2 regions of the Nonomuraea sp. NPDC050680 genome follow, and region 1 is predicted to be linked to the other one. Evidence: riboswitches for the same ligand, from Rfam matches in the RefSeq annotation. Region 1 holds a riboswitch; the other holds the start of a gene.
The links. A riboswitch is a leader RNA that binds a small molecule or an ion and turns the genes downstream of it on or off. The one in region 1 is predicted to bind cyclic di-AMP.

Region 1 (14,471 bases):
CCTTGATGTTCGGCTATCTCTACCCGGCGGCCAGGATCGCGGCCGAGGGCGTGTTCAAGTGGCTGGTGGCGCGGGCCAGGCTGGAGAAGACGATCTTCCAGAAGCTGATGAAGACGATCCTGGCCGCGAAGGCGGGCAAGTTCAACGTGGGCACGTACGCGGTACGTGAAGGGCTCGACGCCGTGGCCGACTCGCTCGTGTGGGCCACGGTGAAGACCGGCGTGCACGCGGCCAGCTCCGCCGCCACCGGCCAGCCGATGGGCAACCTGTGGGAGTACGCGGGCAAGCACTTCGTCGCCGAACTGGCCTATGACGGCGGCATCAAGGCCCTGCGCGACGTACGCAAGTTCATCCCGGCCACGAGGTTCACCGAGACCATGCTCGGCACCGGTCCCATGGGCAACTTCTTCCGGCGGACCACGTCGGCGGCGACCCTCTACGCGCTGGTCGCCAACGGGGACATGTCCGTCCAAGGGTCGCTCCGATCCGCTTTGGCGCACGCCCCCCGGGCGTTCATCCTCCACCGATAAGGAGCCGGCATGACCATACCCAGGAGCGGCGATCCGGAGATCGACCGGGCGCTGGCGCAGCTAGCGGCACAGACGGCTCAGTTCGAGGAGGTGGGGCGCCGGCTGGAGTCGGCCAGGGGTCGCGGTGTGGCGGCAGATGGGCAGGTGGCGGTCGAGGTCCTGCCCAGCGGCGGGCTGGCGAGCGTGCACATCGCGCCGCGAGCGATGCGGCTGGGCTCCGAGGCGCTGTCCGAGGCCCTCATGGAGGCGGCCCGGCAGGCCGAGGAGGACGTGACCGCCCAGACCTTCACCGCCACCCAGGCCCTCTTCGAGGAGCCCGGCCGCTGACGTCGAGCCCGGCCGCCGGTGTCGCGGGGTCAGGGACGTGCCGGTGGGGCCGCGATCGGGCTGTAGTGGAGGCCCGCCAGCAGGCGCCGGTCCCCGACCCTGACCGAGATCTGGGTGACGCGGAAGCGCCCGTCGGCCGGCGTGCCCTGGAACGCGGCGCGCTGCGCCAGCACGCCGATGGCCACCGCCGTGTCGCCGTACTCCCGTACGGTGACCTCCGCCCAGCTCATCTCGTGCGTGACCATGCCGCCCCCGCGGTAGCGGGCCAGCCACTGGTCCTTGTTCAGGATGAAGCCGAGCGGCCCCACGAGGGTGAAGTCGGGCACGGCGAGCGCGTCGAGCGCTTCGGCGTCGCCGCGGCGCTCGGCTTCCATCCACTGCCTGCTGAGTCCGTCGAGTCGCTGGTCGATGGTCATGGTCAGATCTCCTGTCTCTCCATGGGCCGGCCCTGGCGGTACACGCGCGGGGGCTTGCCGCCCGCCGCCTGCCCGCCGTCGATGGGCAGGGTCACTCCGGTGATGAACGACGACTGGTCGGAGCAGAGCCACACGACCGCCGCGGCCACCTCTTCTGACCGGCCGACGCGCCGCATGGGCGTCGACAGCCCGGCCAGGCGCTGCGCCTCCTCGCCCGCCGCCTCCAGGTGGTGGGTGAGGATCGGCCCGGGGGCGACAACGTTGACGCGGACGCCCTGGTCGGCGTAGTCGAGCGCGGCCACCTTCGTCAGGCCGATGATTCCGGCCTTGCCCGCCACGTACGCGCTCAGGTTCGCGTGGCCCTGGAGCCCGGCGAGCGAGGCCATGTTGACGATCGACCCGCCACCTGAGGCGAGCATGGCCGGAATCTGGTACTTCATGCCGAGGAAGGTGCCGCGCACGTTCGTGCGGATGCCCCGGTCGAACTCGTCGGGATCGATGTCGGCCAGCGGCGCGGGCATCGGCCCGTCGGTGGCGTTGTTGAAGGCCGCGTCCAGCCGGCCGAAGGTCTCCAGTGCCCGCTGGACCAGCCGCTCGCTCGACGCCGCGTCACCGACGTCGAGGGGCACGGCCAGCGCCTGTCCGCCGTCGAGGCGGATGTCCGCGGCGACCTGTTCGACCGTCTGTGTGTCGCGGGCGCCGAGCACCACGGCGGCGCCGGCCTGGGCCAGGGCGCGAGCAGTGACGGCGCCGATGCCGCGGCTGGCCCCCGCCACGACCGCGACCTTGCCACTGAGGGAAGGGTTTGGCTGCATGTCCTTGACGATAGATATCGAAGCATTAGATGTCAAACGATTAGATGTCACTGCTAAACTCGGCGGCATGATGCCACCCTTCCGGCCGCCGATCGGCCTGCTGCTCACCAGTACCGCCAGGACCGTGAGCCGGACCTTCGACGACGCGCTCGCCTCCGCCGGCGGGTCCGCCCCGGTGTGGCAGATCCTCATCTCGATCAAGTCCCGGCAGCTGGGCAACCAGCGCGAGCTCGCCGAGGCGGTGGGCATCCAGGGGGCGACGCTGACCCACCACCTCAACGCGATGGAGAGCGGCGGCCTGCTGACCCGCCGCCGGGATCCCGCCAACCGGCGCGTCCACGTGGTCGAGCTGACCGAGGAAGGGGAGCGGCTGTTCCACCGGCTGCGCGAGGTGGCGATGGCCTTCGACACCCGCCTGCGCGCGGGGCTCAGCGAGGAGCAGACCGCCTCGTTCGAGGAGATTCTCACCCAGCTGGCGCGGAACATCCGCGACTAGACAGGCGGCCAGACCGGGCTCAGCCTGCCCCGCGTCGACCTCACCTCCGCACCATGGGGAGGATGGGTTCATGAACACACGATCTATTGGCCATGCCCGTGTCGGCGCCATCGGGCTCGGCGCCATGCCCATGTCCGTCGCGGGTCACATGCCCGACGAAGCACAGTCGATCAAGACCATCCACGCGGCGCTCGACGCGGGAGTCACCCTCATCGACACCGCCGACGCCTACACGCCGTCGGCCGACCAGGTGGGTCACAACGAGCGGATCGTGGCCAAGGCCCTGGCGAGCTGGAGCGGCGACACCGGCGACGTACTCGTGGCCACCAAGGGCGGCCACACCCGCCTGCCGGACGGCGGCTGGCAGGTCAATGGCCGGCCGGACTACCTGGCCGAGGCGTGCGAGCGCTCCTTGAAGGCACTGGGAGTGGAGGCGATCGGGCTCTATCAGCATCACCGGCCCGACCCCGCCGTGCCGTACGAGGAGACGCTCGGCGGCCTGCGCGACCTGCTCGACGCGGGGAAGATCCGGATGGCGGGCATCTCCAACGCGAACCCGGAGCAGATCAGGCTCGCCCACGAGATCCTGGGCGGGCGGCTGGCCAGTGTGCAGAACGAGTACTCGCCGAAGTTCCGCTCCAGCGAGCCGGAGATCGACCTGTGCGAGGAGCTCGGGGTGGCGTTCCTGCCGTGGTCGCCGCTGGGCGGCATCAGCTCGGCGTCGGAGCTCGGTGGTAAGCACGCGGCGTTCGGCACGGTGGCGGCGGCGCGGGGCGTGTCGCCGCAGCAGGTCTGCCTCGCCTGGGAGCTGGCGCGCAGCCCGGTGATGATCCCCATCCCCGGGGCCAGCAGGCCGGAGAGCATCGTCGACTCGGTCGCCGCGGCCGACCTCGTCCTCACCGCCGAGGAGCTGTTCCTGCTTTCCTAGCTGAACGCTTTCCTCACTGAACGCTTTCCTCACTGAACGCTTTCCTGGCTCGACTTCAGGTGGCTGGGGCCGGCTGGTCGCCCTGATCGCCATGCCCGGGCACGGATCGACCGGGAAACCCCGCAGTCCAAGGTCGAGGCCAGTTTCGCGTCCTGAGCGCCGTCATGCGAAGCTGTCCTTGTCCCCAACACCAGGAGGTCCTCATGGCGGAAACACCGGAGCCGGAAGTCGACGAAACTCCCGAGGACGAGATGAAGCGCAAGTTCCGCGAGGCGCTGGAGCGCAAGCGTAACCAGCACGCCGACTCGAGCGCGGGTGGCAGGGGCAATGACCCTTCCAAGATTCACGGCGCTCACGGGCCCGCCGCCAGCAAGCGTTCTTTCAGGCGGAAGAGCGGCGGTTGACCTGGGCTTTTCTGGGGGTACGGCATGCCGTACCCCCTTTTTTCTTGACCTCCTAGGTAGATCTTCGCCCGTTTCATGGCCTTATGTTTGCCTTTGTCCGGTTTGGTATCTATAGTTCATGGAGTTACCAGCCGGTGACTTTGGGGCTTCAACAGGGGAGTACCAACCGGCAGGCGCCGAATCCCGCTCGCGGGAACCGGGGAACCAAACGTTCCTTAGGGGTGAATCCGACCACGGTCGGTAGGGCATCTCCACGTCCGAACCCGTCAGCTAACCCGGTAGGCGAGATGGAGAGGACACCTACCGCATGCGTAACCCCCGCGTAGTGCCGCCAGCCCGCGTGTTGTCATCCGCCGACTGACCGGCACCTTCCCCCCAGCTCTTCCCCGCTCCGCGTAGCGCCCGTTTGGCGTTTTGCCCGGCTACGCACACCTTTCGCGAGCGCAATCCCCTTGTTCCCGTATAAAGGACTTTGCTACTTCATGTCTGTTCGATCTGCCATGCTCACCGCCGCCGTAGTCGGTGCGATCTCCATCGGCGCAGGCACCGCCGCACACGCCGACACCGGCGGCGACAAGAAGGTCCTGCTCAAGGGCTCGACCACCGCGTCCTACTTCTGGGACGACTCCTCCGGCCGCGCCGGGGACACCGGACTGCCGGCCAGCGGCAAGCCCATGCAGAAGGGCCTCGCCGCCAGCCCGAGCTGGCCGCTCATGACCGAAGGCTACGTCGTCTACAAGGGCAAGAAGATGCCCTTCTTCGTCGGCGACCGCGGTCCGGGCGTGCCGTCCTCCAGCGGTGTCATGCTCGACCTCGACGCCAAGACCTTCGCCGCCCTGACCGGTGGCAGCTTCAACTCCAGCACGCTGGGTGTGGACGGCAACGGTGGCGCGGGCCACATCAAGATCCAGTACGTCATCACCAAGTGGGGTAGCGGCCCGGGCAAGAAGAACTACCCGCTGCCCTTCTCGACCGGTTCGTACGCCGTCGTGGACCGCAACCCCGCCAAGCCCCCGACGATCGTGGCCGAGGGCGACAAGCCCGCTTCGGTCAAGCCCGCTCCCGCCAAGGCTGTGCCGGTGGCCGCCAAGAAGGCCGACAAGGCCGGCGCTGTAGAAAAGGCCGGCGCCGTAGAAAAGGCTGAGAAGAAGGTTGTCGAGTCGAACGCCATCGGTGGCGCCGCCGCGGCGGTCGCGCTGGCGGTATTCGGCGGTGGCGTGACGGTCGGCCGCGACCGGATCCGCAAGCTCGTCCGGCGCTGACGGCCGTCAGATCCGAAGACGGTCTTGCTGACGGCCGTCAGATCCGGAGCCGACGATCTCGATGGTCGTCAGGTCCGGGGCTGGCGGTCTTTGCGTCCCGGGAAACAGAATGTCATTCTGACCTCGTGACCACGCTTGCAGCCGCCAACGGCATCGAGATCGCGTACGAGACCTTCGGCTCACCCGGCGGACGTCCCCTGCTCCTGATCATGGGGCTCGGCGCCCAGCTCATCCACTGGGACGACGAGCTCTGCGAGCTCCTGGCGGAACAGGGCCATCACGTCGTCAGATTCGACAACCGGGACGCCGGACTCTCCACACACCTGCACGACGAGGGCGTTCCCGCACTGGGAACGTCCTCTTCGTATCTGCTGGACGACATGGCCGACGACGCCGCCGGGCTGATGGACGCCCTCGGCTGGACCGCCGCCCATGTCGTGGGCGCCTCGATGGGCGGGATGATCGCCCAGACGCTCGCCATCCGGCACCCCGAGCGGGTGCTGACCCTCACCTCGATCATGTCGACACCCGGCCCGGACGTGGCCCCGCCCACGCCGGAGGCCAGCGCGGTGCTGCTCGCCGCGCCCCCCACCGATCGGGACGCCGTGCTCGCCCAGTCCTTGAAAACCTGGTCCGTGATCGGCTCGCCCGGCTTCGACCTGGACCGGGAACGCATCCTCCGGCTGTCCGGCCAGGCCTACGACCGGTGCTTCGACCCGCCGGGCACGACCCGGCAGCTGGCCGCCATCCTGGCCTCCGGCGACCGCACGGAGCGGCTCGGCACGCTGGGGGTGCCCGCCCTGGTCATCCACGGCGAGGCAGACGCGCTCGTCCCGGTCGCCGCCGGCCACGCGACGGCGGCGGCGATTCCGGGTGCCACGCTGCTGACGTTCCCCGGCATGGGCCACGACCTGCCTCGGCCGCTCTGGCCGGACATCGTCGGCGCCATCACCAAGCTCACCACGAGCTGACGCTCACCACGAGCTGACGCTCACCACGAGCTGACGCTCACCACGAGCTGACGCTCACCACGAGCTGACGCTCACCACGAGTTGACGTACCAGGGATCGGTGGAGGTCGGTGGCTCGTGTCCGCCGCGCCCGGACGCGAGCCACCGGATCTCTCAGATCTCCAGCTTCTCCTCGATACCGCGGAGCTGGTGCCGGGCGAGCGCCAGGTTGGCCCGCGCCCGGTCCAGGGCGAGATAGAGGAAGAGCCCCTTGCCGCCGCGGCCGGTGATCGGCCGGATGATGTGGTACTGGCCGCCGAGCGTGATCAGGATGTCCTCGATGGAGTCCTTGAGCCCCAGCGAGTCCATCGTGCGCAGCTTGGCCTTGACCACCTCCGTGTTCCCCGCCGCCGCGACCTGGAGATCCAGGTCCTTGGAGCCGCCGAGCGCCCCCAGCGCCATGCCGCTGCCATGATCGACGATCACCGCGCCCAGCGAGCCGTCGATCGTCATCATCTCCTTGAGAGAGACGTCCATGCTGGCCATGCCTTCCTCCGTTCAAGCTCAGTGAATCCGTGCTGAGATGGCGGCCACGCTGGCCGCCGTCTTGCGTCCCTCCAGCCGGAGCAGCCCGAGATTGGTGCCGGGCTCAGCCAGGACTGCGAGGACGATGGTGGGGCCCGCCGCGTAGAAGGCGGCGAAGCCGGCGGTGCCGGAGATGAGCGTCTCCTCCAGTACGCCCTGGCCCGTCATGATCGTCATTCGCCTGCTCAGCGCGAGCAGTGCCGCGGACAGCGCGGCGACCTGCTCGCCACTGCCGTCGGCGTTGTCGCAGGCGATGCTCATGCCGTCGACCGTGCAGGCGACGCTGCCGCTGATGTCCGGGGTGCGTTCGCGCAGGAGAACCATCTCCCTGAGCACCTCTTCACGCAGCTCCACCGGTGGCCTCCTTTGCGGGCGGGGGAACCTCATGTCAGCTCCTCCAGCGCCTTCTTCAGGCGCATCAGCAGGGCCAGGTCCGTGGGGTCCGCCGTGACCGGCGGGCCGAGCGGCAGGCCCGGGGCACGGGGATCGTGCGGCGGGCGTTGACCGACCGCTCCGCGTTCCCGCTGCGGCAGCGCGCCCTGCCCCTCTCCGGCGATCTTCGCTGCGCTCTCTTCCGGGGCTCGCGACGTGCCGTCCCTGGGAGCGCGCGTGTGGGCGCCCTTGGACGGGCCGTCGTGGGCGCGCGTGGTGGTCGTCTCCACTGGGGGTGCCAGCAGCCCGGCGGCCGCCATCCTCCGTACGGCCAGCAGCACCGAATAGCCGGACCTGCCGATCCGTCTGGCCAGGTCGAGCGGTGTCGCCTCGGCCCCGGCCCCGGTGACGACCTCCCACTGGACCGAATCCAGAGTCACCCCGCTACCCGGCAGCCATGGCGCCGGCCGTACCGGAGCCATGTCCAGCTGGGCGGACGGCCAGATCTGCGCGAGATAGGCGCGGCGGCGCGCGCACTCCCGCACCAGGCCCGCCACGTCGAAGAACCACTGCCCGCCCAGCCAGTGCTGCTCGCCCGGCCGGAACTTCGGCCGCGTCCCGCCTACCGGCAGCAGGAAGAACGCGGCGTCCAGGACGGCCCCGAGCACGCAGTACTGCAGCTCGCCCAGCGTGACGGGCCCCTCCTCCAGCAGGCGCGCGCAGCCCCCGCCGGCCTGCAGCCTGCGCAGCGCGGTCTCCGGCAGCCGCCCGCGCGCCGCCAGCAGCCGCTCGACGCCGGGCGTCTGGGCGCACTCCATGTACGTGACCCGGCCCTCGCTGAGGAAGATCGTCCCGGCTCGGCCCACGCGGAGCGCGCCCGTGGCCCGTTCACGGGCGAGACCGGCCAGAAGCGTGTCCAGCGGTGCCATGGCTCAGGTGAGCAATTGGCGGGAGATGTTCAGCAGGCGGTAGCGCGCCAAGGCGAGATTCGACCGTTCCAGGTCGAGGCGCAGGTAAATGACGAGCGGCCCCTCGAATACCGTTTCGAGGAATCTCAGTAAATGATGGCCTTTGTCGGTAGTGACCAGCATGTCGTCGATGCGGATCGTTTCGCCGGGGCAGGAGCGGGCCAGGCCGTCCATGGTCGCGCGCAGTGTCTCGGTCAGGGCGGCGGCGGAGCTCTCAGCGTCCACACCCTGCGGTGGCCCGCTGATAGCCACGGCCATGCCGCTCGTCTGGTCCACCAGCATCGCGTCCAACGCCCCTGGTATCGCCATGACCTCGGTCAGGCAGTCATCCAGTCCCAGCACGTGACCCTCCCACGCCGTCATGAGGACTGGGACAGCGTAGGAGCGGCGGATGACGGCTGGGCGATCGGATAAAGCGAGATATGTATGAGGTTAAAGATGTCTACGGCCAAGGTAGAGAAAAACCTAACCGCGACGGAGATTTTCCGATTAGGGGTATTGCTGACGGCATTTAAGAGTTTTGCTCACATTATTCTCGGCCCAGCTTTCCGGTATCCAACGGATACTCTGGAGAATATGAAGATCCTTCTCTTTGGCGCGACCGGCATGGTCGGTCAGCGCATCGCCGCCGAGCTGGCGGCCCGCGGCCACGAGGTGACCGGTGTCAGCAGGTCGGGACCGGTCAAGGGAGATGTGCGCGACGCCGCCACGCTGGGCCGCGGCCACGACGCGGTGATCTGCGCGATCGCTCCGCCCCGCGACGGGAGCGAGCCCGAGGGGCCGTTCCTCGACGCCCATCGCGCCCTCATCGACGGCGTCCGCGCCGCCGGGGTCAGCCGGCTCGTCGTCGTCGGCGGCGCCGGCGGCCTGGAGGTGGCGCCCGGTGTCGACCTGGTCGACACGCCCGGCTTCCCGGAGATGTACAAGAAGGAGGCGCTGGCCCAGCGGAGCGCTCTCGGCCTCTACCGCGAGGTCGACGACCTCGACTGGACCTACGTCTCCCCGGCCGCGGAGATCGCGCCCGGAGAGCGCACCGGACACTTCCGTGTCGGTGGCGACCAGCTTCTCGCGGACGCCGAGGGCAACAGCCGCATCTCCGCCGAGGACTACGCGATCGCGATCGCCGACGAGGTGGAGAAGGGCGCGCACCCGCGCCGGCGCATCACGGTGGCCTACTGAACCCCGCCCCGCGCCGGCGCATCACGGTGGCCTACTGAACCCCGCCCGCCCCGGCGCATCACGGTCGCCTACTGAACCCCGCCCCGCTCCTCCACCAGGTCGTCCGGCTCTTCGAGCAGGCCGCCCGGCTCCTCGGGCAGGAGCGCCTTCTCGTCGGGCTTGTGGACGAGCACGTTGTCCACGTACGACTTCACGGCGGCCGGGAGGCCCACGTCGGCCCCGGCCGCCTCCGACAGGTACCACCGGTGGTCCAGCACCTCGTGGAACAGCTGCGCGGGCTCCAGCTTCACGCGCAGCCGGGCCGGAATGCCCTCGACCGTCGGCTGGAACACCTCCGCCAGCCACCGGTGCGCCACGATCGCCTCGTCCTCGTGCCGCAGGCCCTTGGCGACCCGGAAGCCGTCGAGGTCGTTCAGCAGCCGCCTGGCCTGGTTCTCCTCGACGTCGAGCCCGGTGAGCCGGAGCAGCCGCCGCTGGTGGTGCCCCGCGTCGACCACCTTGGGCCGGACGATGAGCCGCCCGGTGCCGACCTTGCGCCGCACCATCATCTCGGCCACGTCGAAGCCGAGCAGGTTGAGCCGCCTGATCCGCTGCTCCACCCGGTGCCAGTCGACCTCTTCGATGATCTCGTCCTGGGTGATCTCGTTCCACAGCCGGTGGTAGCGGGTCACGATGTCCTCGGCGGTGTCCATGGGGTCGATCGACGGGTGCAGCAGCCCGCCCGCCTCCAGGTCGAGCATCTCGCCGAAGATGTTCATGTGCGCGGCCTCGATGTCGGCGAGCCGCTGGCCCTCGCTGAGCATCGGGTGCATCTCGCCGGTCTCCGCGTCCACGAGGTAGGCGGCGAACGCGCCCGCGTCCCTGCGGAACAGCGTGTTCGACAGCGAGCAGTCGCCCCAGTAGAAGCCGGTCAGGTGCAGCCGCACCAGCAGCACGGCCAGCGCGTCGAGCAGCCGGGTGAGCGTGTCGGGCCGCAGCGTCCCGGACATGACCGCGCGGTACGGGAGCGAGAACTGCAGGTGCCGGGTGACCAGCGCCGCGTCGAGCCCCTCGTCCCGGCCGGTGACGTAGGCGATCGGCTCGACCGACGGCGCGTCGAGCCTGGCCAGGTCCCACAGCAGCTGGTACTCCCGCCTGGCGTACCGCTCGCTGATCTCCTTGATCGCGTACACGTTGCCGGACAGCCGCACGAACCGCACCACGTGCCGCGAGATACCACGCGGCAGGTCGACTATGTGATGCGTCGGCCAGTCGGAGAGAGGGACCTCCCAAGGCAGGCGGATCAGGTCGGGGTTGCCGAGCGCGCCGGTGATCTGAAGGGGCATATGCCCAGGATATTGTGCGGACGTGGACGAGTTTCTCAAGTGGTACTTTTCCGGTCGCCCCGTCGTCGCCAGCACCCTGGGAGCCGACGGTTACGATCACACGCTCGGTGACTTCACCGCCGCCGCGTTCGCCGCCCGTGAGCGGGAAGAGAACGTCTGGCTGGACCGGCTCTCCAGGCTGGAGACGGCGGCACCGGACGACGCGATCGACAGGGATCTCGTCCTGTCTCAGCTGAGGGGTTCCATCGCCCTGGCCTCCTGGCCGGACTGGCGGCGTGACCCGGCCGTCTACCTGTCGGCGATCTTCACCTCCATGTTCACGCCGTTCCAGCGGCGGCTCAAGCCCGAGCCTGAGCTGGTGGCCGCCGCCGTCTCCCGGCTGGCCGAGGTGCCGGACGTGCTGGCCGCCTGCCGGGCCAACCTCGACGCCGAGCTCGCGGCGCCGCTGCTCGTCCAGCGCGGCCTCGGGCAGGCGCGCACCGGGCGCAACTTCCTCACCAAGACCATCCCCTCGATGGTGACGGACCCGGAACTGCGCGCGCGGCTCGCGTCCGCCGCCGAGCCGGCCGCCGCTGCTTTCGACGCTTTCGTCACCTTCCTCGACGAGTTCGAGTGCGGCGGCACCTGGCGGATGGGGGAGCGGCTCTACTCGACGCTGCTGCGCGAGCGCGAACTGCTCGGGTACGGCGCCGCCGAACTGCACGAAAAGGGCGAAGCGGCCTGGGCGTCGCTGGACGCGCGGATGCGCGAGGTCACCAGGAGACTCAACGGCACCGAGGACTGGCGCGCCGCGATGGAGTCCTTGATGGACGACCATCCCGCCACGCTGGCCGACATGCGGGCCGAGTACGAGGCCGAGACCCGGCGGGCCCGCGAGTTCGTCAAGGACCGCGACCTGGTGACCTTCCCCGAGGGGGAGGAGTGCCTGGTGCTGCCCTCCGCCGAATACACCAGGCCGATCCTGGCCGTGGCCCACTACCTGTCGCCGCCGCCGCTGAGCAGCTCGCGTACCGGCGTGTTCTTCGTGCCGTACACGCCTGACGGCTTCACCGAGGAGCAGGTACGGCAGCGCCTGCGGACTAACTCGCGGGCCCAGATGCCGTCGATCGCCGTCCACGAGGCCTATCCCGGCCACCACTGGCACCTGTCGCACATGGCGAGCAACACCCGGACCGTGCGCAACGTGTTCCGCACCCCGTACTTCACCGAGGGCTGGGCCCTCTACGTCGAGAAGGTGCTGCACGAGCAGGGCTACTTCGACACGCTCGCCACCGAGCTGGCGCACCTGGACTGCCGCATCTTCCGCGCGGCCCGCATCGTGGTGGACACGGCGCTGCACTGCGAGGACATGTCGATCGAGGAGGCGGAGACGTTCATGGCGACGAAGGCGTCACTGTCGCCCGGAACGGCGCAGGGGGAGGTCAACCGCTACTGCGCCTGGCCTACGCAGGCGCCGTCCTACCTGACGGGCGCGATCGAGATCGACCGGATCAGGGAGTCGTACGACGGGTCGCTGAAGTCGTTCCACGACAAGATCGCGGGCTCGGGCGGCCTGCCGCTGGGACTGGCCGAACAGGCGGCCCACCTGTAGCCCCTCAGGACCTGTAGCTCTTCAGGACGCGCGGCGGGGGAAGGCGGGTGGGTTGAGCGAGCGGTCGATCACGGCCGCGAGCTGCTCGTCGGTAAGGATCGTGGGCTTGCCGACGCTCAGCCCCCGCACGTACACCTCACACAGCCATTCCAGCAGCCGGGTGGCCTCGAAGGCCTGTTCCAGCGTGGCGCCGATGGTGACGCCGCCGTGGTTGGCCATGAGCGCCGCCTGCTTGCCGTCGAGCGCCGCCCGGACGTTGGCCGCCAGCTCCGGCGTCCCGTACGTCGCGTACTCGGCCACGCGCACCACCCCGCCCAGCAGCAGCGCGTTGTAGTGGACCGGCGGCAGCTCGGTCATCGTGCTGGCCACGACGGTCCCGAACACCGAGTGCGTGTGGACGATGGCCCGCGCGGCGGTGGTCTCGTAGACGGCCAGGTGCATCGGCGTCTCCGAGGACGGCTGTAAGTCGCCTTCGACCAGGTAGCCCTCGATGTCCACGATCGGGCACATCTCCGGCGTCAGCCGGTCGAGCGCGGCCCCCGAGGGGGTGACCGCGACCAGGTCGCCATCGCGCATGCTCAGGTTGCCCGACGTGCCGATGACCAGGCCCAGCTCGACGGCTCTCCGTCCGTACTCGCACAACTGCTCGCGCAGGCTCATGGCGGGCAATGTAGTCGGTCGTCCGAAATGCGGCAATGCTACTGAGGGCCGCGTGGTCGGCTCGCTCATCGTGGCCGCCTTCCGGCGCGCTCAGAGATGGTCGAGAGTGGAGAGCATCAGGCGTTCCATGTCCACGCGGGCAAGGCGGCCGGGATAGAGCAGCAGGTGCAGGCTGAGCCCGTCGACCAGCGCCAGGAGGCGCTCCGTGATGTCGTCGAGGTTCTCGTCGGTGGTGAGCTCGCCCGCCGCCCGAGCCTCGCCGAGCAGCGTCCGTACGGCGTCGCGGAGCTCGGCGGCCTCGGCGCGCTGGACCTCGGCCAGGCGCTCGGAGGCCAGGCTGCGGCTCCAGAAGCTGACCTCCAGCCGCGTCTCCTGGGTACGCTCCGCGTCGAGGGGCAGGTTGTCCAGCAGCAGCTCGCGCAGGGCGGCCAGGCCGGTGGCGCCCTCGGTCTTGCGCGTCAGGCGCTCGCGGATGCGCTGGTGGGACTGCCGCAGCGCCGACAGCAGGATCTCGTCCTTGTCGGCGAAGTAGTGCGCCAGCACGCCGTTGGAGTAGCCCGCCTCCTTCGCGATGGCACGGGTCGTGGCGGCGTCGATGCCGTCCCTGACGATCACCCGGCGGGCGGCTGAGAGCACCTCGCGCCTGCGCTCGTCATGGTCAACGATCTTCGGCATCCGGTGGCCCCCTTCTTGGTGCTGTCCCGAGCATATTGACTTTTTATTCGGACGTCTGTCTATTTAGACCCATGACCGTCGCCACGGTCGGCGTGCACATCGTCGACATCCTCGCCAGGCCCGTCGAGTACATCCCCGAAGGGCAGGACACCGCTCTGGTGGACCAGATCCGGCTGACCGCTGCCGGGTCCGCGGCCGGGACGGCGGTCGACCTGGTCAAACTGGGCAACGAGGTCGTCTCCATGGGCGCGATCGGGGACGACGAGCTCGGGGACTTCCTGGTGGCGGTGATGGGCAAGCGCGGCGTGGACGTCTCCCTGCTCGTCCGCAAGGCCGGCGAGCAGACGGCGGCGTCTATCCTCCCGATCAGGCCCGACGGCGGGCGCCCCAGCTTCCACGTCCCCGGGGCGAACCTCGCGGTCACGCCGGCGGACCTGGACGAGGCGCGGCTGCGTGGCGTGCGGGCCGTCCACCTGGGCGGGATGGACGTGACGTTCGGGCTGGGGGATCCGGCGTTCTTCGCGCTGCTGGACTCGCTCCGGGCAGCCGGGGTGATCGTGACGATGGACCTGCTGTCGGAAATGCCGGACCTGCTGGGGATGGCACGGGCGTTCCTCCCGCACGTGGACTATGTCCTCCCGAACGACTCCCAGGCGCTCCTCATGGCGGCCGGCCTCACCGCCGGCTCCGGTTCGTCGGCGGGAGAGGGGGATTCGCCTTCGTCCCCTTCCGTGGCGGAGGTGTCGGCGGCGGCCCTGGCGTTGCTGGCGGAGGGGCCGCGCGGGGTGCTGGTCACCATGGGGGCCGAGGGAAGCCTGGTGGTGACCGAGGCGGGGATCGAGCAGGTGCCCGCGCTCAAGGTCGAGGTCAGCGACACGACCGGCTGCGGGGACGCGTACTGCGCCGGGTTCATCACCGGGCTGCTGCACGGACAGGACGTGGTGGGCGCCGCCCGCTGGGGGACGGCCGCCGCCGCCCAGGTCGCCACC
Region 2 (14,471 bases), on a different contig from region 1:
GAGGCGATGCCCGTGCGCCGCCGTAGCAGGCCCAGGAGCAGGAACAGCAGAATCGTGCCGAACGCGGCGCCCAGCCCGCCCACCAGCGTGCCGACCAGCACGTCCCCGTACTTGGCGTGGCCCAGCTCGTGCGCCACGACCAGCTCGACCTCGGACTGCGGAGCCTTGAGCAGCGTGTCGTACACGACGATCCGGCGCGTGGCGCCGAAGCCGGAGACGTAGGCGTTGAGCGCGTTCGTCCGGCGGGAGGCGTCGGCGATCAGCACGTCCTCGACCGGGACATGGGCGCGCTCGGCCAGCATCATCAGGTTCGCCCTGAGCGCGCCCCCTGGCATCGGGCGGAAGTCGTTGAACAGCGGCTCGAACACGACCGGATACACGAACGACGCCGCCAAGGTGAACGCGAACGCGCCCGCGGCGGCCGGGATCCACCAGCGCCGCAGCCACCTGGCCAGCGCCACCACGACCAGCACCATGATGGATTGCAGCACCACGTTCACGGCCAGGCTCTTGAGCCGGTCGCCGGTCCAGCCGGCCCAGTCCTGCGTGGACAGGCCGTAGTCGCGCAGCCGCACCTCGTACCAGATGCCCAGGGGCCACCTGATCGCCTCGACGATCGCGGTCAGCACCACCACCCCGAGCACCACCCGCACCCACCACGGCCCCGGCAACCTGCCCAACACCTTGGCCCCGAACGGCGTGAGCACGAGCAGCCCCGCGAACAGCACGGTCAGCCCGAGTGACAGGTAGCCGGGCAGGCTCGTGGCCGCGTCGAAGGCGGCGGCCCTGGCGATCTCGGCGGCGCTGAAGTCGCGCGCCGGGTCCGGCGCCACCGTGGGAGCGCCCGAGGGCATCACCCGCCAGGGCGTCGTGAACGCCACCACGGCCACAATCACCACGCCGAGAACGACCAGCGCCCAACCGGCACCGGCCCGGCCGACCGCGACGTCCCCGCCGTCCGCGACCCAGCCACCGGACACGGCGCGATCGCTTGGCGCGGCACGGTCGTCCGGCGCGGCGCCCTCGCCTGACGTGGCTCGGTCGCCTGGCGCGGCACGGTCGTCCGGCGTGGCTCGGTCGCTTGACGCGGCACGGTCGTCCGGCGTGGCGCCCTCGCTTGACGTGGCGGAGTCGCTTGACGTGGCGGAGTCGCTTGACGTGGCGGAGTCGCTTGACGTGGCGGAGTCGCTTGACGTGGCGGAGTCGCCGGGCGGTTGTGCCGGGTGCTGATCGGGGCCCGCGTCGTCGTCAGGCGGCATGTCGTCGGTGCCCTGCAGATCTTCCATCCGCGTTCCCCTTACGCAAGCTGGTCCCGCACGTAGTCGCGCCACCGTGCCGTCAGCGTCCCCGCCGAGAGCCCGAGCTCGGTGAGCCCCCGGTCGAGGCCACCTGTCTGGGCATCACGGTAGAGCCTCACCAGAGTCCCCTCACCGAACCGCTCGGCGATGAAGCGACACGCCAGCCACGCCTCCTGGTACGCCCGTGCCAGGCGTACAGGCTCCCGAGTGGACGGTGCGAATGCCGCAGGCCCTGGCAATTCGCCCGGCAAGCGCCCGGCCCGCACGTCGGCGGCCAACTCGGCGGCGGCCACCCGGACCGGCAACCCCGCGTCCCGGTAGCCCACGTAGTCGGCGAACCCCTCATAGAGCCACACCGGCAACCGCCTCGTCCCGGCGGCGACGTGGGTGAGCTCATGCGTGAGCACGATGTCCCGGCCGGTCGGGGTCAGCCGGGCGAAGTTCTCGGGCACCACGACCACTCTCCCGCCATCGGCCACCGCCGCCAGCCCGTCGACACTCCCCACCCCGGCCACCCGGGCAGCCTCGGCCGCCGAGCCGGGCACGAGCACCACGGGCCGCACCGGCTGGCCGAGCACGGCGGAGACCCGCGACCCGGCGGCATCGGCCCTGCGCGCCAGGTCGCGAAGCGACTCGGGCGCCGCGTGCTGACCGACGACGACGGAACGCACACCTCGTACGACCTCGGCGCCATCCCCCAAGAGGCCCTGAGCCTCCGCCGGAAGCTCACGATCATCGGCCGCCGGGTTGTGGCCGGTCGCGGACCGATCGGGACCGCCAGAGGGGAGACCGTGATCCGTCACGGGCTGACCGGGGCCGCCGGGCGGCACGTCACTGATCGTCGCGGACTGCTCGGGGCTACCGGACGATAGGTCACGAACCGCTGCTGAGAGGTCGTTCGCCCCTGGAGACGGGTGCGGGGCGGCGCTGGCCGAGGCGAGGGCCAGGAGCAGCACCCCCACCACCAAGACTCGGCGGCTCACCTGCACGGACACGTTCCCCGATCGTAGTCGCCCCGCGCCGCAGACCGGCCGTCACGGAAAAGCCCGGACCGGTCGTCGCAGAAAGGCCGGACCAGCCTTCGCGGAAAAGCCCGGACCGGTCGTCGCGGAAAGGCCGGACCAGCGTTCGCGGAAAAGTCCGGACCGGCCGTCACGGAAAGGCCCGGACCGGTCGTCACGGAAAGCCCGGAACACGCGAAGGTCCCGTCCCAGCTGGGACGGGACCTTCGTGACGGTCTTGCAGGCCGGACTTACAGGCCGGGACGCACCGCGCCCACGAACGACGCCTTGCGCCATCCGTTGAGCTTCTCGACGCGCACCGTCGAACCCGTCCTCGGCGAGTGGACCATCTTGCCGTTGCCGACATACATGCCCACATGGCCGAGCCCATGGAAGAACAGCAGGTCACCTGGCTTCAGATTCTTCCAGGAGACCTTCTTCTTGATGCGCGCGAACTGGCTGTTCGTCACGCGCGGGATCTTGACGCCGGCCTTCTTCCAGGCGTACTGGACGAGACCGGAGCAGTCGAAGGAACCAGGTCCTGTGGCCCCGTAGCTGTACGGGTCACCGATCTGGTCCTTGGCCACGGCGACGGCCGTACGGGCCTTCGCCAGTTGCCGAGCGACCGCTGTCTGCTGCGCGGCCTTCTTCACGGACGTGACGGCCTTCGCCGCTGTGGTGGTCCGGGAAACTTCGGCCGCATCACGCGTTGTCGCCGCCTGCGCCGTCGGGGCAGGGAGGACCAAACCTCCGGCCGTCACGGTCATCGTGAGCGCTGCGCCACTCAGGGCAATGCGGGACAGACGGGGGTTACTGGGGGAGGTAGACAGGATTTCTCCTTGGAGCTTCCACGAACGCCTACCGGGTTAGCTGACGGATTCGGGCCTGGAAGTCGCCCTACGGCGCGATACGCGCCGATTCACCCCTGATCCCGAGGGCGGGATCGCTGGGTCCCCGGCTCCGTGCCTCCTGGCTGCACGGACTCGGCAGGCCACCACCACGTAAAGACATGTGGAGAGGCGATGACCTAACGGATTTCTTATCTGTCCACATCGGGGACCCGATGGAGAGTCGCGACGCCATGGCTTGTTCGCCGCGACGCCAGAAGTTACGCCCTTGAGTAACGCGCTGGCAAAGCCGTCATGGGGTTGTCAGGATCACTCAGAGGTGTCAGTAAAGTCCCGAACCGCAGCTGGAGTGCCGGGTTATGTTACTCAAATGTGACCCTTCTCACACTTGACGACACAGTGATCTGTCAGGTCCCTTTTGTCACTCTTGTCACACTGGTCCCGCTAGTAACACGACAGGGCACCAGTGAATGGTGCCGGCGAATGCGCGGAAGTGGGCGACGCGAGGGTCGCCGACGGACCGAGATCAGTGATCGTCGTCACCCGCTGAAGGCATTCGAGCAGCGTGCAGCCAATCCGCCCAGCGGCATCGGCCTGCGTGCGTGGGAGGTCCGCTGCACAGCAGATCGGGGTCAATTGAACAGCCGGTCTGGTTCCGCCGAACAAGCGGCCGCAGCCGACTGAACAGCCGGTCAGAGGCCCTAAACCCAGGCCGAGTCCGTCCACGGCCGGATCCGTTGACCAGCAGACCGGATCCGTTGACCAGCAGACCGGGTCCGTCGACCAGCAGACCGGGTCCGTCGACCGGCAAGCCGGTGGTGTCCGCATGGATCGGCCAGCGTCCATCGGCGGACCATCCGGCCCACGGCCGCCTGAAGCCACGGACCGGGGTCAAGAGGGCGCACGTCACGGCGCCCAGCGGGCCCCACCGGAGGAGCGTGCCCCTGGACAGAGCCCAGGCACGGACGGCGGGTGGGGCTCACCGTGCTTGCCGTACCGAAAAATCGGTGGTTTTAGTACAAAGCTGTGCAGAGCTACGGACGGATGGCTCCCACCAGCGTGCCGCCATAGGAGGAGAGGGTGACGACCTTGACTACGTCGCCGGTCTGGGGGGCGTGCACGATCTGCCCGTTGCCCGCATAAATGCTGACGTGACCAAGCCCCGAGCTGAAGATCAGGTCGCCGGGCTGCAGGTCCTTCAGATCCACCTTGCGGGCCGAGCCCCAGGCCCACTGCTGCCACGTGGTGCGGGGCAGTGAGACGCCCCCGGCGCGCCACGACGCCTGCGTGAGGCCCGAGCAGTCCCAGCCGCGCGGTCCCGTGCCGCCGAACACGTACGGTTTGCCCACCTGCGCGTAGGCGAACCTGAGCACCGCGGCGGCGTTGCCGGAGGCCGAGCCCGTGTACTTGATGCCGGTGCTGTTGGGGTCACCGGTCTTGTAGGCGCCGAGCTTCTCGAGCAGCTTCTTCTGCTTCGCGATCAGCTTGCGGACCTCCGAGCGCTCCTTCTCGACCCCGTCGCGCTCCTTGTCGGCCGCCTGCAGCGCCGTCTCGGCCTTGTCGCGCTCGCCCTTGAGCCCGCGGTTCTCCCGGTCGAAGGCCGCCAGCCGCGCCACCTTCTCCTCCGACAGCTGCCCCGCGAGCGCCATGCTGCCCAGCAGGCCCGTGGGGTCCGGCTGGCCGATCATCGTGGGCCAGGAGGTGGCGTCGGGGCCGCGCTTGTAGGTGTCGACGGCCATCTCGACGACCTGGGCGCGCAGCGCGGCGACCGTCTCCAGCTTGCGTTTGTAGCTGGCGTTCAGCTTGCCGTACTCGCCTTGGGCCGCCTTGTACTTCTCGGTCGCCGTGTTGTAGCGGTCGACGACCTTGTCGGCCTGGTCGTTCAGCTTCTTGAGCTTGGCTTTCGCCTGTTTGATCGTGGGCTTCGGCGCGGCCAGTGCCTCGCTTGTGGGGAAAAGCAGCAGCCCGATCGCGAGACCCGCGGCCAGTGGCACCCGGCCAAACCTCACAGTGTCGCCTCCAGGGGAATGTATCTGGGGCGAAATGGTACAGAAGTGGCGGGTGAGCTTTCACCTCAACAACCGATTCGTAATCTAGGCGCGGCCCAGCCTGCGCAGCAGCAGAGCCGACGGAACCGGTCTGGCTCCCATGCGCCGGACGGACTCGGCCACCTCGCGGTCGGAGGAGACCACCGCCATGGCCCGGCCGGGCGGCTCGGCGCGGACGAGCTGGCGGATCAGGTCGTCGGCGATCTCGCCGGGCGCGCTGAAGAGCACCCGCACGCCGCGCGGCGCCACCACCTGGACGGGCGCGTTGAGCTCGGCGCCGTCGAAGACCACGGTCACCTCGACCCTGGTCTGCGCGACCAGCCCGCCGAGGCCGGTCATCAGCCGGTTGCGCTGGTCGGCCAGGGTCAGCGTGCCGTAGCCGGTCTTGGTCACGTTGTAGCCGTCGATGATCAGGTGCACCTGCGGCAGCGCGAGCAGCTGGTCGAGGAGCTGCGGGTCGTCGTCGGCCAGGGCGCGGGCGGGCACGCCCCTGACGCCGGGGCGCTCGCCCGTGAGCGCGGCCACCGAGTCGGCGGGCCTGCTGATCATGGTGGGCAGGGCCAGCTCCCTGCGCAGCCCGGCGGAGGCGTCCTGGAGCGCGTCGAGCAGCACCCTGACGCGGGCGTCCTCGATGCTCCTGCCCTCACGCGCGGCCCGGCGCGAGGCTTCGAGCTGCTTCTCCACATCGGCCAGCCGCTCGCGGAGCCGGCGCAGCTCGGACTCGCCCGCGCTGCCCGCGGCCGTGGCGGCGGACTTGGCGTCGTCCGCCGCGTGCTCCATCTCCTCGGCGCGGCGCACGGCCGCCTTGCTCCGCTCGCGGGCCTCGTGGAGTTTGCGGCGCAGGTCGGAGTTCTCGGCGCGGGCCGCCCTGAGCTGCTCGCGCAGCCGGTCGGACTCGTCCTTGGCGGCGCTCTTCTGGGCGGCGAGCTGCTCACGCAGCCGGCTCACCACCTCCTCGCGCTCGGTCCCCTCGGCCGCGACCGCCGACTGCTCAAGATCGGCCCGGGCGGCCTCGACCATCTCCGCCCAGCCGACCGGTCGCGTCAGATAGGCCGCGGCGGCCACCAGCACGGGGTCGGCGGCGGGGGGCACGTTGCCCTCGATCAGCGAGGCGACGAGCTCGGGCCATCCGGCGGCCACCGACTCGGCGACCACCTCGCGGAACTCTTTGTCGTTCTCCAACTGGGCGGCGATGGGCGCGCTGCCCAGCTTGGCGCGCTTGCGCGGATCGAACTTGGCGATGCCGCGCAGCGGCGGTGGAATCGTGGCAGCGGGCATGGACCCGAGGACCTGCGCCGCCAGATCGACGACGTTGAGTCTCACCTGCTCGGGAAGCGGGCGAGACAGACCTTCACCCGCTGAACTCATCCCACGGTCCCTTCGTGACATGCCCTTTCAGACAAGGGTACGGCTGTCGTGTACCTGTCCGTAACGGCAGGTCGCATATGGACAAGCGCTTGCTAGGGGTATACGACTGGGCCGGGACCCGCGTTCACCCGGTGTTCATCCAGGAGGCCGACCGTGACGGACGAGATGCGCACCTCCACCCGTGACCTGGAGGAACTGCGCGATCGGCTGGGAATCTGGCTCAGCGGGCGAGTTGACCGGCAGGTGACGGTGTCCGAGCTGTCGAGGCCCATGGAAAACGGCATGTCCAGCGAAACGCTCTTCTTCACCGCGTCCTGGCCCGGACAGCGCATCCGATGCGTAGCCAGGATGGCGCCCGCCCAGGAGGCGGTGCCCGTCTTCCCTTCCTACGATCTGCGGGCCCAGTTCGAGATCATGCGCTCGGCCAGGGAGAAAGCTGGGATTCCAGCGCCCAGGGCCCTCTGGTTCGAGCCTGACCCCGGCCCGCTGGGCACGCCCTTTTTCATCATGGAACGGGAGGATGGTGACGTACCGCCCGATGTCCTGCCGTACACGTTCGAGGGCTGGATGCTCGACGCGGCCCCGCACGATCGGCGCCGGCTACAGGACGCGACGGTGGCGATCGTGGCCGCGCTGCACGACGCGCCCTTCACCGAACGGGACCTGGCCGTACTCCCGGAGGGCGGGCTGCGCCGTCACGTGGACGAGCAGCGCGCCTATTACGAGTGGGCGCACGGCGGGATGCGGATCCCGCTGCTGGAGCGGGGCTTCGACTGGCTGGAGGCGCACTGGCCGCGCGACCCGGGACCCGACGTGCTCTGCTGGGGCGACGCCCGCATCGGGAACGTGATGTATCGCGACTTCAGGCCGGTGGCGGTGTTCGACTGGGAGATGGCCGCGGTGGGGCCGCGCGAGCTCGATCTGGCGTGGATGATCTTCCTGCACCGATTCTTCCAGGACCTGACGGAGGCCCTGGGCATGCCCGGAATTCCCGACTTCATGCGACGCGACGACGTTTGCGGGAAATATCGGGAGCTGACGGGTTATCGGGTGCGGGACATGGAGTTCTACGAGATGTACGCGGCGCTGCGACACGGGGCCATCATGGCCAGGGTGTGGCAGCGCCGGATCCACTTCGGCGAGCAGCCCATGCCGGACGACCCCGATGACCTGGTGTTACACCGGGCCACGATCGAGCGGATGCTCAAAGGCTGGCGTCATACACCATGAGCGCGATCTGCACCCGGTTGTTGAGGTCCAGCTTGGTGAGGATCCGCGAGACGTGCGCCTTGACCGTGGCCACGCTCATGTAGAGCTCGCCGCCGATGGCGGCGTTCGACTTTCCCTGGCCGACGGCCAGCGCCACGTCACGCTCGCGCTCGCTGAGCTTGGCCAGCAGCCCGCGGGCCCTGTCCGTACGCCGGCCCGCGCCGCCGCCGTCCTCGGAGACGTGCGCGATGAGCTGACGGGTCACGGCGGGCGACAGGATCGGCTCGCCCGCCGCCACCTTCCGGATCGCCTCGACCAGCTCGCGCGGCGGGATGTCCTTCAGCAGGAACCCCGCCGCCCCCGCGCGCAGCGCCCGCACCACCTGGGCGTCGGCATGGAAGGTGGTCAGCACCACCACCTCGGGCGGCGACTGGGCGGCGCGCAGCGCCTCCGTCGCGGTGAGCCCGTCGACGTCGGGCATCCGGATGTCCATCAGCACCACGTCGGGCCGGTGCGCGGCCACCAGGGGTGGCACCTCCGAGCCGTCGCCCGCCTCGGCCACGATCTCGATGTCGCCCGTCCCGCCCAGGATCATCGACAGTCCGGCTCGCACCAGGGCGTCGTCGTCGACGATCAGCACGCGGATCGGCACGGTCATGCGTCCTCCTGGGAAGTCTCCACCGGCCAAGGTAACCAGGCGCGCACCAGGAAGTCGCCTTCGCGGGTCGCGCCGTGTTCGAGTCGCCCGCCCGCGAGCTGGGCCCGCTCGGTCAGGCCGATGAGCCCGGCGCCGGCTCCGGGGATGCGCGTGCTCTGGCGTAGCCGCAGCGGGTTGCGGACCTCGGCCGTCAGGCCCGCCCCCGGACCGCCGACGACGGTGACCGTCACGGGAGCGCCGCTCGCGTGCTTGCGCGCGTTCGTGAGCGCCTCCTGGACGATGCGGTAGACGTTGCGGCCCAGCCCCTCCGGCGCGTCACCGGCGTCGAGCGCGAAGTCCACCTCCATGCCCGCCTCATGGCACTCCTCGATCAGCGGGGACAGGTCGGCCAGCGTGGGCTGCGGGCGGTCGGGCACGGGGTCGCCGGCCGCGGGCGCCGAGTGGCGCAGCACGCCGATCACCTCGCGCAGGTCCTGCAGCGCGTGGTGGGCGCTGCTCCTGATCGCCCCGGCGGCCCTGGCGATCTCCTCGGCGGGCGCGTCCGGCCGGAACTCCAGCGCGCCCGCGTGCAGGCTGAGCATGGAGATGCGGTGCGCGAGCACGTCGTGCATCTCCCTGGCGATCCGCTCGCGCTCCAGCCGCTTGGCCTCCTCCGCCGCGCTGTCGGCGCGCTGCCTGAGCGACCAGACGAGCTGCCGCCTGGCCCGGACCACGATGCCCCAGGCGAACACGGTCAGCACGATGGTCGCCCCGAAGACGTTCTGCCCCAGCACGCCCAGCTCCGTGTCGGGCCTGAGCATGGAGAACGGGATCAGGGTCAGGACGCCGAGCAGCGCGAGCGGCCCGGAGATCTTGAACGGCCGGTGCACCGCCACGGTGAACAGGGCGACGACCCCGGGGCCGCCCACCAGCGCCAGATAGACCGACAGCACCGTGGTCACCAGCGCCAGCGCGACCGGCCACCTGCGGCGCAGCCACACCGCCGCGCACGCCAGCGCGCCGACCACCTGCTCGATCGCCACCAGGGGCGTCGGCTGCCCCTCCAGGTCCGGCATGGTCAGCAGGGCCACTCCGCAGGCGGCCAGGAACATCAGGACGTCGACGATCCAGTCGCGGGTCGAGCGCCGCACCGGACGCCGCTCGTCGCCGTCCCCCAGCAGGACCGAGGGCAGCAGCCACCGGTATTCCGTCACGTTCCACGAGGTTAGAGCCTGCGCGGGCCCAACGACAGCGACCAAAGTCGATGGCCGCCGAGACCAACGGACGACGCGGCGGGGATCGCGGACGCGGAACGCTGGATGACATGAAGGTGATACTCGACCTGGTCGGCTGGCTGCTGGTGGTGCAGGGCGTCGGCGGCGTGGTCAACACCCTGCTCGGCTGGTGGCGGTGGGCCCACGACCTGCTGCTGGTCAACGTCCTGCCGTTCCTCCAAGGCCGCGAGATCTTCGCCGCCATCGTGATCGGCGTGCTCGGGCTGGTGCTGCTCGCGGCCTCGGCGTCAATGGGCAAGACGGAGAGCCAGACATGAGCCGCGACAACGCCGCGCCGGCCGCGCAACCAGGCAGCCGTGAGCACGACTACGCCGTGCGATCAGGCGAGCCGGACGTGAGTACGACGACGCTGCGTCCGCCGCGTAACCAGGCCGACAGGCGGGCGATCTCCTGGTGGACGGTCCAGGCGATGATCCTGGCCGTGCCGGTGGCCGCCGCCGCGGTGGCGGCCTACTGGCTGTTCACCGACCGGTCCCTCTGGCTGGGGGTCGTGACGGCCGTCTTCGCGGCGGGCTGCCTGCTGCTGGCGGTGACCGCGCCACGCGCGTACTACCGGGTGGAGCGCTGGGAGGTCACCGGCGAGGCCGTCTACACGCGCAAGGGCTGGCTGACCCACACCTGGCGGGTCGCGCCGATGTCGCGCATCCAGACGGTCGACACCGCGCGGGGGCCGGTGCAGCGGCTGTTCGGGCTGGCCGACGTCACGGTGACCACGGGCTCGGCGGCGGGCGCGATCAAGATCGAGGCGCTGGATCACGAGCTGGCCGCCGAGCTGGCGCGGCGGCTCACCGCGATCACCCAGGCGACGCCGGGGGATGCGACGTGAGCTGGCGGAAGCTCTCCCCGCGGAGCCTGGGCGCGTCGTCGGTGCTGTCGCTGGCGATCGTGGCGCCCGCGGTGACCGTCCTGGTGCGCGCGCTCATCGGCCTCGACTGGCCGCTCGGCGCGACGGTCGCGGCGAGCGCGGGCGCGGCGGTGCTGATCGTGGCCGGGGTCCTTGCCTACGACGGGGCGCGGCTCCGCTCGACCCGGTGGCGGCTCACCACCGAGCGCCTGGAGCTGCGCTCGGGCATCGCCGTACGCCAGCACCGCTCGATCCCGCGCGACCGCGTGCGCAGCGTCGACCTCACCGCGGATCCGGTACGCCGGGTGTTCGGGCTGACCGTCGTCAAGATCGGCACCGGAGAGCACCCGGGTGAGGGGACCGAGCTCACCCTGGACCCGCTGCCCAGGCGGGAGGCCGAGGCGCTGCGCCGTACCCTGCTGCGGACCGGCGAGGTCCCGCTCCGGGACGGCGGCGCGGTGGCGGAGCTGCGGTGGGCCTGGATCAGGTACGCGCCGCTGTCAGTGTGGTCGTTCGCGGGCGGCGCGCTGGTGCTGGGGGCGCTCTACAAGCTGCTCGACGCGTTCGGCGTGAACCTGTTCACCACCGGGACGGCGGCGGGCGCCTGGGGCTGGGTCACGGGGCGGCCGTGGCTGGCGGTGCCGCTGCTCGTGGCGGCCAATGTGGTGATCGGTGTGGCGGGTGCGCTGCTGTTGTTCGCCGAGTCGTGGGGGCGCTACCGGCTGGAGCGCGAGCCGGGGCGGCTGCGGCTGCGGCGTGGGCTGCTGACCAGCCGGTCGCTGACGCTGGAGGAGCGGCGGCTGCGCGGCGTGGAGATCAGCGAGCCGCTGCTGCTGCGGCTGGGCGGCGGAGCGCGGGTCAAGGCCGTCGCCACCGGGCTGCGCAAGGCGGCCGAGAACGAGACGGAGGACGTGGCCGCGCTCACCCCACCGCTCCCCCGCGCCCTGGCCGAACAGATCGCCGAAGGCGTCATGGGCCTGGGGCGGCCCGGAGCGGTGGCCCCCCTGGCGGAGCCTGGGCAGGGCGCGACGTCGCCCGCCGTAAGCCTGTTGCGGGCCGGGCTGGTGGCGCATCCGGCGGCGGCCAGGCGCAGGCGCGTCGTCCGCGCGATCGTCGGCGTCGTGGCGCTGGCCGCGTTGGCCGGGGTGCCCTCATTCCTCTGGACGTGGCAGGGCGGCTGGATCTGGCCTGTGGCCGTGCTGGTCATCGGGCTCCCGACCGGCCTGTGGCTGGCCGCCGACGCCTACCGGGGACTCGGCCACGCGCTCGGCCCGCGCCACCTGGTCACCAGGAGGGGCTCGGCCGCACGGCGTACGGTCGCGCTCGACAGGAGCGGCATCGTCGGCTGGACGGTCGAGCAGTCGTTCTTCCAGCGCCGCGCCGGCCTGCTCACCCTCTCGGCGACGACGGCGGCGGGAGACGGGCACTACGAGGTGGTCGACGTCGGCACGGGCGAGGGGCTCGACCTGGCGGCACGGGCCGTACCCGGCCTGCTGGAGCCCTTCCTCGCCGGGAAAAGCAGGGAGCCGCGGATCTCCCCCGGCTTGCCCATGCCCCTGTACTGGACAAGCTAGATCACGCGGCTCATTTGCTTTGCGGGCCCAGGCTATTTACCGCGCTTGCAACGCACTTGCAGAGCTGTAACCGTCGCCGTCAACCTCCCGCCGGGTGAACCATCCGCGACGCGTGCCGGGTGTGCCTCTGCGGGGAGCTGAGCGGCCCCCAGACGTCCGGCGCGACGCCGGTCATGCCTGTGACCGTGACCGGGCTCGCGGTGCGCGACAGTGGCCGCTGGACGGCCTGAAGCGCCCGGTCAAGCCGGACGCCCGCCACTCGGTCAGGACGGGCCGCCGTCCAGTCCGGCCGGACGCCCCCACCGGGTCAGGCTGGACGCCGCCGTCCAGTCCGGCCGGGACGCCCCCACCTGGTCAGGCCGGACGCCGCCGCCCCGTCAGCTGCCGATCGGCTTCTTGGCCAGCTCGGCCAGATACGTCTTGGCCAGGGACAGCGCTCCGTCGCGCGCTTCCTTGTCGGGCATCAGCTTGACCTTGGGCGAGTTGACGGGCTGGTCCTTGGGCCGCTCGGCGCCCGAGTAGTCCACCACGATCACCGTCGCCCCCTGCCGCAGCACCACCGTGCCCGAGGCGGCGAACGTCTCGCCGTGCATGATCCGCACGTACTGGCTGAAGGCCGCCTCCCCCAGGCCCTTGACCTCGGACAGCCCGCTCCACGAGATGCCGCCGATGGTGGAGCCCGCGTTGGTGCCGCGGCTGCCGCGCTGCCCCGTGTAGTAGGCCCGCGCGGCCGGCGCGTCCTCGACGCCGGCGCGGTTGGTGAAGCGGTGCGTGGTGATCAGCGCGCTGCGGATCCGCTTGACGTCGGTGCCCACGGGGATGTCCAGGTTCAGCCACCGGCACTCGGTCTGCGCGTCGCCGCCCGCCTCGGTGCCGCGGGCCCGCGGCGTGGGCGAGGGGATCAGCCGGGTGACCGGTCCGGTCATGGCCTGGCAGGCGGCCGGGAAGACGGCGAGATTGGTGGGCGAGGGCGTCGCCTCGGGCTTGGGCGTGCTGGTGACGGACTTGTCCGGCTGGGCCAGCATGTTGGGGTGCTGCGCCTTCCAGGCCGCGAGGCCCTTGGCGATGTGCCCGAGTACGGTGCTGGCCTCGCGGATCCCGTTGACCTCGGTGACCGACTGGGTGGTCGCGTTGCTGAGGATCTGCGTGTCCTTGCGCTGCTGGTCGGCTTGGTACTTGACCTTGATCGTCATGTCGTCGACGCGGGCGTGGGCCTCGCCGTAGGAGTACCACAGCAGCTTGCCGGAACGGCGCCAGGTGTACTGGGCGAACGCGGCGTCACCGATGCCGGGCACATCCTTGACCGGGGAGACGTACTCCTTCTCCCCCTTCTCCGGCGTGGGCTTGGCCGTCTCGGCGTACTTGCCGCTGCCGTAGTCGATGTCGTAGGAGTTCTGGGCCATGGTCCGGCCGGTCTTGGCGCCGTCGCCGCGGTGCTGCTCGACGCGGACGTCGATCTCCCGGCTGCGCCAGTATTCGCCGAACGAGATGCGGCGGTTGACCCAGTTGCAGGTGAAGCTGAGCGTGTAGTCAGAGTCCTGGGAGGTCTTGGACACCGTCGCCTGAGGCACGAGGCGTTCGACCTCGCTCTTGGGCAGCATCGAGCACACGTCGAGCGCCGGGGCCGCCGCCGAGATGGGCGACTTGACCGGCTTGGCCCCGGTCGAGGGCGTGGAGCGGGCGACGTTCCCGTACACGATGTACGCGCCCGCGCCGCCCGCGATCAGTACGACCACGGCGACGGCCACCACGGGCAGGATCCATGACCGCCCGCGCGGCGGGGGCGGAGGCGGGGCCGGGGGTGGGGGCGGCGGCGGCCACCAGGGCGACCCGGGTGGTCCAGGTGGCATGGTCGGCTGCTCGAACTGCCTGCCCTGGATCGGATAAGGGTTTGTCGGCGGCTCGAACGCGCTACCGGGATTCACGAGGGACTCCTGAGGTTGCCCTGACTTGCGGGGAAACATGCTAGTCACACCACTTGCAAGATGCTTGCGAAGGGCTCAGTTGCGCAGCGCCGCGGAGACCACGCGGGCGGACTCGATCGCCGTCTTCCTGTCGGCCGGGGAGCTCGGCGAAACGTCCTCGCGGCGCAGGATGACCTCGCCCACGAGGTTGCTCGTACGGAAGAGCAGCCTGCTGTCCGATCGGCCGGATTTGGTGCTGTTCAGGTAGAGCTCGTAGGAGTCCTGGACGAACGCCGCCTCGCCCACACCCGGCACGTCGGCCAGAGGGCCGACGGTCTTGCGGAAGACCGTGCCCTTCGCCGCCGCGCGGCTGCCACGCTCGCTGTCGAACCGCAGCCGGGCCACGGCGGGACCGCTGTAGTCAGCGTCGGGCCGCTCGGCCGTG

Region 2: it holds a riboswitch for cyclic di-AMP, as region 1 does, so the genes downstream of both, AB0H88_RS01875 (C40 family peptidase) here and AB0H88_RS13730 (hypothetical protein) in region 1, are expected to answer to the same signal.

The regions. Positions count from the first base shown of each region.
Region 1 is NZ_JBFAIF010000003.1:535,435-549,905, forward strand. Features, by position in the region: gene AB0H88_RS13695 (hypothetical protein) at 1-530, shown strand, start outside; gene AB0H88_RS13700 (YbaB/EbfC family nucleoid-associated protein) at 540-857, shown strand; gene AB0H88_RS13705 (nuclear transport factor 2 family protein) at 887-1,273, opposite strand; gene AB0H88_RS13710 (glucose 1-dehydrogenase) at 1,276-2,088, opposite strand; gene AB0H88_RS13715 (MarR family winged helix-turn-helix transcriptional regulator) at 2,156-2,584, shown strand; gene AB0H88_RS13720 (aldo/keto reductase) at 2,655-3,512, shown strand; gene AB0H88_RS13725 (DUF5302 domain-containing protein) at 3,716-3,916, shown strand; cyclic di-AMP (ydaO/yuaA leader) riboswitch at 4,081-4,216, shown strand; gene AB0H88_RS13730 (hypothetical protein) at 4,399-5,178, shown strand; gene AB0H88_RS13735 (alpha/beta hydrolase) at 5,304-6,149, shown strand; gene AB0H88_RS13740 (hypothetical protein) at 6,302-6,673, opposite strand; gene AB0H88_RS13745 (roadblock/LC7 domain-containing protein) at 6,692-7,066, opposite strand; gene AB0H88_RS13750 (hypothetical protein) at 7,096-8,013, opposite strand; gene AB0H88_RS13755 (roadblock/LC7 domain-containing protein) at 8,017-8,394, opposite strand; gene AB0H88_RS13760 (NAD(P)-dependent oxidoreductase) at 8,629-9,231, shown strand; gene AB0H88_RS13765 (DUF4032 domain-containing protein) at 9,300-10,556, opposite strand; gene AB0H88_RS13770 (DUF885 domain-containing protein) at 10,579-12,147, shown strand; gene AB0H88_RS13775 (class II aldolase/adducin family protein) at 12,169-12,807, opposite strand; gene AB0H88_RS13780 (TetR/AcrR family transcriptional regulator) at 12,898-13,482, opposite strand; gene AB0H88_RS13785 (PfkB family carbohydrate kinase) at 13,554-14,471, shown strand, end outside.
Region 2 is NZ_JBFAIF010000001.1:385,154-399,624, forward strand. Features, by position in the region: gene AB0H88_RS01865 (M48 family metallopeptidase) at 1-1,286, opposite strand, end outside; gene AB0H88_RS01870 (hypothetical protein) at 1,298-2,293, opposite strand; gene AB0H88_RS01875 (C40 family peptidase) at 2,551-2,952, opposite strand; cyclic di-AMP (ydaO/yuaA leader) riboswitch at 3,140-3,298, opposite strand; gene AB0H88_RS01880 (NlpC/P60 family protein) at 4,182-5,156, opposite strand; gene AB0H88_RS01885 (NYN domain-containing protein) at 5,241-6,563, opposite strand; gene AB0H88_RS01890 (phosphotransferase family protein) at 6,717-7,793, shown strand; gene AB0H88_RS01895 (response regulator transcription factor) at 7,768-8,430, opposite strand; gene AB0H88_RS01900 (histidine kinase) at 8,427-9,623, opposite strand; gene AB0H88_RS01905 (hypothetical protein) at 9,734-9,961, shown strand; gene AB0H88_RS01910 (PH domain-containing protein) at 9,958-10,530, shown strand; gene AB0H88_RS01915 (PH domain-containing protein) at 10,527-12,122, shown strand; gene AB0H88_RS01920 (hypothetical protein) at 12,500-14,047, opposite strand; gene AB0H88_RS01925 (serine/threonine-protein kinase) at 14,123-14,471, opposite strand, start outside.